3 regions of the Marinomonas primoryensis genome follow, and region 1 is predicted to be linked to each of the others. Evidence: predicted binding sites of a transcription regulator. Region 1 holds the regulator's gene; each other region holds the start of a gene.
What was found. The regulator sigma-54, encoded in region 1, starts transcription at its own class of promoters, with help from an activator protein. The targets are predictions, from matches to a motif close to TGGCACNNNNNTTGCTNT.
Positions count from the first base shown of each region.

Region 2: hmpA (NO-inducible flavohemoprotein) is a predicted target of sigma-54. The motif match lies at 1,392-1,409, and genes of this name have one in related genera.
Region 3: MP3633_RS06695 (ANTAR domain-containing response regulator) is a predicted target of sigma-54. The motif match lies at 1,566-1,583, and genes of this name have one in related genera.

Region 1 is NZ_CP054301.1:1,860,443-1,863,724, forward strand. It holds gene mgtE (magnesium transporter) at 1-272, opposite strand, end outside; gene MP3633_RS08505 (HPr family phosphocarrier protein) at 280-549, opposite strand; gene ptsN (PTS IIA-like nitrogen regulatory protein PtsN) at 560-1,009, opposite strand; gene MP3633_RS08515 (RNA polymerase factor sigma-54) at 1,027-2,505, opposite strand; gene lptB (LPS export ABC transporter ATP-binding protein) at 2,581-3,282, opposite strand, start outside.
Region 2 is NZ_CP054301.1:71,449-74,730, forward strand. It holds gene hmpA (NO-inducible flavohemoprotein) at 156-1,346, opposite strand; gene norR (nitric oxide reductase transcriptional regulator NorR) at 1,551-3,137, shown strand; gene MP3633_RS00330 (group II truncated hemoglobin) at 3,238-3,282, opposite strand, start outside.
Region 3 is NZ_CP054301.1:1,463,883-1,467,164, forward strand. It holds gene MP3633_RS06685 (HlyD family type I secretion periplasmic adaptor subunit) at 1-682, shown strand, start outside; gene MP3633_RS06690 (response regulator transcription factor) at 788-1,423, shown strand; gene MP3633_RS06695 (ANTAR domain-containing response regulator) at 1,623-2,228, shown strand; gene MP3633_RS06700 (CmpA/NrtA family ABC transporter substrate-binding protein) at 2,225-3,282, shown strand, end outside.

The sequences.
Region 1 (3,282 bases):
TCGGATACGGCGATAAGTCGCTCTGTATCCATATTCTTCATGAATTGAACACCAATATCTTCGCTGAGATATTGTAGAACCTCGCCTTCATTCTTTGCTTCGATTAGCTCCCAGAGAAGCTTACGTTCTTTTGGTGGAGAGGACTCTAATAATCGAGCAACATCTTGCACTGGCAAGGCGCCGTTAAGTAAATAACGGATTTGCATCGTGGCGCCGGATTCGAGTGATTCGGTAATCGTTTTAAGATGATTAAGAGTGGTTTTCTCTGACATGGCCGTATTACTCGTCTTCACCAAAACGATTGTTAATTAATTCAACAACGGCTTTGATTGCCTCTTCTTCATCTTCTCCATTGGTTTTGATTCGAATGCTCGTTCCTTTTCCAGCGGCAAGCATCATCATTGCCATAATGCTTTTGCCGTCCACATTGCGACTGTCTTTTTCTATAGTGATATCACAAGAAAAGCGTGACGTCGTTTCCACTAATTTGCCAGCAGCGCGAGCATGCAAGCCAAGTTTATTTATGATGGTGATGGACTCTTCCTGCATGCTTTACTTCCTATATTAATGAGTCAAAAATATTAAATAGATCTTCGCTGGTTTGAGCGGTTCGTAGCTTGTCGAGCGCTTCAGGCGATTGAGCTAATTCTGCGATCTGAGCCAGTGTTGCAAGATGTTGATCGCATTCATTAGGCGGAACGATTAAGGCGAATATAAGATCAACGGCTCTCTTATCAATCGAGTCAAAATCTATTGGAGTTTGTAATGACATAACGACAATAGCGGTATGGTTTGCAGACTCTAGGCGGCAATGGGGTATAGCTATGCCGTTACCTATGCCTGTACTTCCAAGTTTTTCTCGCCCTAATAGGGCGTCATAAACGGCCTCGTTATTGCAATGCAACCGATTGGATGCAACGTCGGCGATACTTTCTAAAACTCGTTTCTTACTAACAATATCTTGCTTCGCCAGAACGAGCTCAGCTTTTAATAATGATTTCAAGGACATGATGAAATGGTTTCCGTTTAGATCAGTCGTTTTCGTTCATTGGAAGGAGGGATATTCATCGCCTCTCGATATTTGGCCACAGTTCGTCTAGCAACCTGTATGCCTTGGTCAGCCAAAACAGCGGCTAACTTATTATCACTTAGTGGTTTTTTTGCTGGCTCATCAGCCACAAGTTTCTTAATCATAGCTCGTATTGCGGTAGAAGAACATTCTCCACCTGACGCTGTGTTGACATGACTTGAGAAAAAGTACTTGAGTTCAAAAATACCTTTTGGTGTGTGCATGTATTTTTGTGTTGTTACTCTAGAAATTGTTGATTCATGCATGCCAACTTCTTCGGCGACATCATGAAGAACCATAGGTTTCATGGCCTCTTCACCTAATTCGAAGAAATCAATTTGTCGACTTACTATGCAGCTGGCCACTTTTAAGAGTGTTTCGTTGCGGCTTTGTAAGCTTTTCATAAACCATTTGGCTTCCTGAAGAGAGGTTTTAATGTAGCTTACGTCTGCTGCGGTGGTTGCAGCTGTACTTGCCATGGCGGAATAGGTTTCGTTTATTTTGATGGGTGGTAGGGCGTCATTATTTAGCTCAACTTGCCATATGCCATTGTGTTTTTTGACGGAAACATCAGGAATGACATAATCCGTATCATCTGCATCTATAACTGAGCCAGGACGCGGGTTAAGTTGTTGTATTAAATTAACAACTTCCTTTAGTGCTTCGTCTTTTAGTTTTGTTTTTCGGCTTAATTGTGCAAAATCTCGATTGCCTAGTAGTGGTAGATAATGGTCAATGAGATTGTGTGTGCTTTTATAAAGAGGGTGGCTTTGGAATGCTTCTAGTTGAACAAGCAAGCAGTCTCGCAAATCAATAGAGCAGACGCCAACTGGGTCAAAGCGTTGCAGTCTGTGTTGAACTGCGATGACTTCTTCCATGTCTAAATCTTCTAATTCGACACAAAGTGATTCCCAAATGTCTTGAGTTGAAATACTTAGATAGCCATCGGTTTGAACGCACTCGATAATAGCGTAAGCAATTTCAATGTCTCTGTCAGATATATGAGTTAGATTTAATTGCCAGATCAGATGGTCTTGTATGCTTTCTGCTGGAGCGTTGCGGCTTTCGAAGTCGCTTTCACCTTCATAGCTATTATGATCGCTGACGGCCGCAGCAGAGCTTTGGTATGTGTCATCCCAGCTGCTGTCAATAGACAGTTCTTCAGGAATGCTTTCAGTCCACTCTGATTCAACGCGCGCTTCTTCACTATTACTATCAAGTGTCGCCTCAGGAGCGCTTTTTGATTCAATGCTTGCAGGTTGATCGTTGTGAATTTGTTCGTCGTCATCTAGCTCAAGAAGAGGGTTAGATTCGAGAAATTCATGAATTTCTTGCTTCAGGTCCAACGTGGAAAGCTGCAGCAAGCGAATGGCTTGTTGTAGCTGTGGTGTCATGGTCAGCTGTTGGCCGAGTTTTAGTTGCAAAGACTGCTTCATAGAGCAACTCTTTTTATTTGAATGAATTGGAACGAGTTATGCATACTACTCCCTTTCTACAGCAATGATAAGGGGTTACAGACGGAAGTCGTCGCCTAGATAGACCTTTTTTACTTGTTCATTGTTGATGACGGTGCTGGCATCGCCAGAAGCAATAATATAACCGTTGCCAACAATGTAAGCCTTATCACAGATGTCTAATGTTTCTCTAACATTGTGATCGGTAATTAGGACGCCGATTCCACTTTCTTGAAGGTGCTTGATGATGAGCTTGATGTCGCCGACAGAAATAGGGTCCACGCCGGCGAAAGGTTCATCCAGTAGGATGAACTTAGGGTTCATAGCAACGGCTCTTGCTATTTCAACACGTCGTCTTTCTCCACCCGATAGTGCCATTCCTAAGTTCTCACGAATGTGGGTGATGTGGAACTCTTCTAATAAATCTTCGAGTCTGTCTTTTCGTTGGCTTTTTGTTAGTGCTTTACGCGTTTCTAAAATGGCCGTGATATTGTCTTCGACAGACATTTTACGAAAAATGGAGGCTTCCTGAGGAAGATAGCCAATGCCTTTTTGAGCGCGAGTGTGCATGGCGTCTTTAGTGATGTCTACACCATCGATAAATATGCCGCCAGCGTCATTTGATACCATGCCAACTATCATATAAAAGCAGGTGGTTTTGCCTGCACCGTTTGGGCCAAGTAGGCCAACGGCTTGACCAGATTCGACAGAGATAGAGACGTCCTTCACTACTTGGCGTTTTTTGTAACTCTTTGCTAA
Region 2 (3,282 bases), 1.8 Mb from region 1:
ATTTAGCGCGTATCTCATCCCCCCTTAGCAGCAGGGAGGAGCCAGTGATTTAGCGGGTATCTCATCCTCTCTTAGCACAGGGAGGAGTCAGTGATTTAGCGCGTATCTCATCCCCTCCCCTTATCTTCAAGGGGAGGGTTAGGGAGGGGTTAAAATCACACGTCTTTGTGAGGGCCAAACAATTCGTAATGAATACGATCTGCTTCTACCCCAAGCGTTAACAGCTGTTGCTTAACAAACATCATAAAGCCAACCGGACCGCATAAGTAGAATTCGCCATTCGAAATCGGCAAACCTTCTTTGATGACGTCCAGTTGCATGTTGCCTTGATAAACGCCCTCTTCTGTTTTGTCTGTTTGCTCATACCAAGTGTGTACGTTTAACGCCAAAGACCCTTTTAGCCCGTTTACATGGCTTTTAAAGGAATGTTGGCCTTGGTTTGCACAAGCGTGCAAATAATGGACTGGTTGCGCGTAGCTTTGTTTTGCGAATGTGTTCAGCATGGCTTGCATTGGTGTTAAGCCAACACCACCAGAAATGAGTACGACAGGTGTTTGCTTGTCTTCAAAGAAGAAGTCACCTGCTGGTGGCATGGCTTCGATTTCGTCTCCTACGTTTAGGTGATCGTGTAGATAATTGGACATAACACCGGCCATGTCGTCACTGCCTTCGCGTTTTACACTGATGCGATATGTCTGGTTGTTTGGCGCTGTTGATAGCGAATATTGACGTATCTCATCGTACTCGTTGCCTTTTGGATGTAATTTAATGCCCAAGTATTGGCCTGGAAGATAGTCAATGACTGGACCACCGTCGATTGGTTCAAATACAAAGCTGGTAACCAGATCAGACTCAGGTGTTTTTGATGCGACACGAAAGCGGCGGAAATCAGTCCAACCACCGGCTTGCGCCGCGCGTTCTTTGTAAAGGTCGCTTTCTATTTTGATAAAGATGCCTGCCAATTGACCATAAGCTGCAACCCACGCTTCTTCAACGTCTTTGGTGAAAGCATCTGGTGCGAGTTCGCGCAATGTTTCGATTAAGTGGTGGCCGACAATATCGTATTGATCTGGTTGAATGTTAAAGCTGGTGTGCTTATGAGCGATACGCATGACGGCGCTGGTGAGCACTTCTAGATTGTCGATGTGCGTCGCGTAAGCGGCAATGGCGTTGAATAAGGCCGCAGGTTGACCGCCAGTCTTTTGGTGCGTCATGTTAAATACGTGTTTTAGCTCAGGGTTGTGCAAAAACATACGTTTGTAAAAGTGCTCAGTAATCGCTGGCCCTGCGGAAGCAAGCAGTGGGATTGTACTTTTAACTGTGTCTATGTGTTGTTGAGATAACATTTTTGTTTCCTTTTAAACGATGAATAACAATTTCTTATCTACAGTATTGCTAAGAACGTGCCAACTAATAAAATACTTATAAATCATGTGTTTACGTTTTACAGGTTTGATAAAGAGTCAATAAGACTCACAAAATAATAAGTCGATATGATATGTTAGAGTCTAAATGACACGGTTAGTCTTTCTTCTTATAAGTTGATGATCATGAATCAGGTTTCCAATAACGCCCTACTTAGCTTTGCTTTAGATCTTGCCAGTGCGGTGACACAACCCAATCGTTTTGAACAATTAGTCTACGCCGTACGTGCCACGATCAATTGCGATGCGGTTGTATTGCTGATCCATAATAATGCGGTGTTGACGCCGATTGCTCAGCGAGGCTTGTCAGAAGACTTAATGGGTCGACGCTTTACAATTGCGGAGCACCCGAGGTTAAAAGCGATTTGTGGCGGGCATTATCCTGTTCGCTTTGCGGCCGATTCCCCTCTTCCAGATCCATACGATGGCATGGTGCTGGGTCATGATGAGCAGTTGCGAGTGCATTCTTGTATGGGTGTGCCCTTGTATTTGGAAGGAAAATTGATTGGTGCTGTGACGTTAGACAGTATCCTGCCGGGCGTTTTTGATGACATAGATGCTCGCGCTTTAGAAATCATTGGCACCATGGCCGCGATGACCTTAAACACCGCCATCTTAATGGAGCAATTAGAGAATAAGTCGCAACATGCCCAGCATGTTTTAAAAGTGATGAGCGAACAAACTCTCGAGATGATTGGACAAAGTAAGGCCATACAAGAACTTAAACAGTCTATCGATTTGGTTGCACCGTCAGATTTTGCCATCCTGATCGAAGGGGAAACCGGTGTTGGTAAAGAGCTGGTGGCGCGTGCACTGCACGAACATTCCTCTCGCTTTGAAGCGCCTATGGTGTATGTCAACTGCGCAGCGATTCCTCATCATCTCATCGAAAGTGAGCTGTTTGGTCATGTAAAAGGCGCTTTTACGGGCGCCGATCGCGATCGCCAAGGCAAATTTTTATTGGCAGATGGTGGTACATTATTTTTGGATGAAATCGGTGAATTGCCACTAGAAGTGCAAGGATCATTACTCAGAGCGATTCAAAATCAAGAAATCCAAGCGGTGGGTAAAGACCAAATTCGCAAAGTGGATGTGCGAATTATTGCGGCCACTAACCGACATCTGGAAACGGAAGTCGCGGAGCATCGTTTTCGTGCCGACTTATTTCATCGACTTAGTGTGTTTCCTATAAAAGTGCCGGCGTTGCGAGATCGCCAAGGCGATGTTCCTTTACTCGCGGGTTTTTTTGCTGAGCGCTTTCGTCGTAAATTAGGCTTGCAGCAACTGACGTTATCGCCATCAGCAATCAATCTGCTAGAAACCTACCATTGGCCTGGTAACGTCCGAGAGCTAGAGCATGTGATTTCGCGCGCGGCCTTATTTGCAAAGGCAGAGAGCGCCAAAGACGAAAGCCCAACGAGTATTACCGTTATCTCACCTGCGCATTTAACGGGGTTACAAATTGAAAAAAGTGATAAAGAAGAGATACAGCGTGTGATAGAACATACGCAGAAAGACGCTATAATATCTAACGAGCCTATCGATTTACGAGAAAAAACAGAGACTTACCAGCGTGACATGATTCGACAAGCATTAGAAGTAACAGAGGGAAACTGGACTAAAGCCGCCCAGCATTTATCCATGGATCGAGCGAACCTAGCAAGATTAGCGAAACGCTTGGGGATTCGTGTGACCAAAGAAGTACGAAGTTAAACCCCCTCCCAACCTCCCCCTTGACAGGGGGAGGAGCTAAGGCTTTTTGTTCCCTCCCCTTATCTTCAAGGGGAGGGTTAGGGAGGGGTTTTAAAAGATGTTAAGCATTATGCCGAGCAGCACTGACTTGTCGAATGCGTTCAGC
Region 3 (3,282 bases), 400 kb from region 1:
TGAGCTATTGCAACTTGAGCGTCAAGTGAATCAGTTGCAAGGGGATTTGGAGGCGACTCAATTAGCGATTCCTCGCGCTCGTTCCGCACTGAAAGAAGCACAAAGTAATTTAGCAGAGAGCGATGCACAGTTTCGCGCGGAGGCTCAGGAGGACTTAACGGGCGTAAAAAGTAAGTTAGATCAGCTTAAAGAAGTCAGTGTCTCACTTGAAGACAAAGTTTCCAGAACGCAAGTTCGATCCGTGCTGAAAGGGATTGTAAAACAAATTCAGTTAAATACCGTCGGTGGGGTTATTAAGCCTGGTATGAATTTGATGGAAATTGTACCCATTGAAGACTCTTTGTTGATTGAGGCGAAAGTTCGCCCTGAAAATATTGGCTTTATTAAGCCGGGCCTTAGTGCTGTGGTGAAACTTTCCGCTTATGATTTTGCTATTTTTGGCGGTTTGCATAGCACGGTGGAAAATATCAGCGCGGACACTATTCTTGATGAAGAAGGAAATAGCTTTTTTTTAGTCAGAGTTAGAACCGATAAAAACTATCTAGGGACAAAGCAGGCCCCGTTGCCGGTTATCCCAGGTATGCAAGCAACGGTAGATATTATTACAGGTAAAAAGACGTTATTGGATTACTTGCTAAAACCTATCTTAAAAGCCCAGCAAAATGCGCTTCGTGAGCGGTAATTACAAAAAATACTTTAGGAATGCTAACGAGTAACAAATGTTAACACTCTAGTTTTTTTTACTGGTTAAAATATCCAAATTGCACTTGATAAGGCGAGATTCATTTTGAAAATTTTGTGTTGGAGTACCGACCAAGCCGTATGGAAGCACTGGAGTCAAGTGATCAGTGCTGATATATCATTGGTTCGTGTCGAGGCGTTAGGTGATGTATACGAAACGCTTCAAACGACGTCGTCAGAATTCAAATACTGTTTTATTTTTTTAGAAGATAAGTCGTTTTCGAAAAAGGTTGAGGATGTGGTTGCATTACGTTCCGTTTTTCCACATCAAAAAATCATTGTGTTTCCGAATCAAACGAGCCAAGCCGCCGCGTTAAGGCTCTTCTCTGTTGGTGTGAGTGGGCAATGTGCGCCTTATATTGGTAAAGATCAGTTGGATCTTGTGTTGTCTGTTGTTGACTCTGGTGAAATTTGGGGTGGAAAAATATTTATTCAGCAGCTTATTCAGCAGTCTGCAACCACGGCACAGGTTAATGAAAGTGAGTTGGAAGACTTATCTGAGCGTGAGTTGAGCGTGGCTCAATATATAGCGAAAGGATGGTCGAATAAGAAAATTGCTCTTGAAATGGACATTACCGAGCGTACGGTAAAAGCACATTTAACGTCAATTTTCAAAAAAACAAATACAAAAGACCGACTAGCTTTAGCATTGTTGGCGCAGAGTTATTACTCTGTGCTTTAATTTAGTTCTTATTGAGTTGTGCTCCGCACTGCTTTCGTTCGTTATTCCTCTTATTTTTTTTCCTTTACCGTTGTATTCACTATAGAGCTCCTCTAACAGGGGCTTTTACTATCTATTTATCTTTAATTCTCGTGTATCGAAATGGCGCATATTTTGCAGCACCTTTAAATGTATTTTTACGTTTTTAAGAGAGTGCACCATGTCTGCGCCCCCGGTAAAAGAGTTAACAGTGATGCTTGTTGATAATGAGCCAGCCAGAGCTGCTATTGTTGAGCAAGCGATGATGGATAGCGGTTATCGCGTTATTAGACGCCTTGATAATGCCAAAAATCTGACCGAAGCAGTAACCAAATTTCAACCTGATATGGTCATTATTGATATCGAATCCCCTGATCGAGATGTGTTGGAAAATATGTCTCGACTCACTCAAAATAATCCTCGTCCCATCGTGATGTTTGCTGAAGAAGATGACTCTCATCATGTTGAAGCGGCTATAAGGGCAGGTGTTAGTGCTTATGTTGTAGACGGTGTAAAAAGAGGCAGTGTCAAAGCCATACTGCAAGTTGCGATTGCCAGATTTCGTGAATTTCATGCGCTCCGTTCTGAATTAGAGACGGTGAAAAGTCAGCTTGAAGATAGAAAATTGATAGACAAAGCGAAAGGCTTGATTATGAAGCATCAAAAATGTGATGAGCCTGCTGCTTATCAAGCCCTTAGAAAGCTGGCGATGGATCGCAGTCAGCGTATGACCGACGTTGCTCGAAATATCATATCGGTGATGGAATTAATGGGAGGTTCAAAGTGAACCTAAATAAACCAATGAACATTATTCTTAATAGCGAGCCTGTCCGGGTGGGTTTTATCCCATTAATTGATTGCGCCCCTTTTGTTATTGCTCACGAAAAAGGCTTCTTCACTCAGGAAGGGGTTGAGGTTGTTCTTTCTAAAGAAGCCTCTTGGGCTAGTATCCGGGATAAAGTTGCGTTCAATTTACTGGACGGTGCACACATGTTGGCGTCTATGCCAATTGCGGCCAGTTTAGGTATTGGTACGATTAAAACCGCCATGCAAACCAGTTTTACCGTTAGTCATAATGGCAATGGCATTACGATTGGCAATGATTTGTATAAACAGCTTCAGAAATACGCTAATTCATCTACTGAGATTCGTTCCGGTGTTGCATTAAAACGATTCATAAACAGTCGTGAGCCGCAATCTGAGCCACTGCGTTTTGCGATGGTTTACCCTTACTCTTCTCATAATTATCAATTGAGAGATTGGCTTGGTTGTGCGGGAATTGATTCAGACAAAGATGTTCAGATTATTGTTGTCCCACCGGTAAAAATGGTGGATAGCCTAAAAAAGGGTGAAATAGATGGCTATTGTGTTGGCGAGCCTTGGAACAGTCTTGCGGTAGAGCAAGGCGCCGGTCATATGCTGGTTACTGGCTATGAAATTTGGGGGAGCACGCCGGAAAAAGTATTTGGTGTGAATTCTATCTGGGCAGAGACAAATCCACAGATTCATCTTGCAATGATTCGAGCGTTAGAGAAAGCCTGTACTTGGGTGGATGAGCCCGAAAATCGAACCGAGCTCTTGAATATATTAAGCCATCCAGATTATCTGAATTGCACCATGGAGCAGTTGGTTTATGGGTTTGGTTCAATTAAGCCGAAAGGGCAGTTTGATTGGCCGATGGAAGCGTATCAGCGCTTTTCGGGTCACGAAACCAATAAGCCTTTACCCAGTTATGCTTTGTGGATTATGGCGCAGATGTATCGTTGGCAGCAATTAACTCAAGTAACTTCAATTAATCATGTGGCAGAGCAAGTGTATCGACAAGACCTTTATTACCAAGC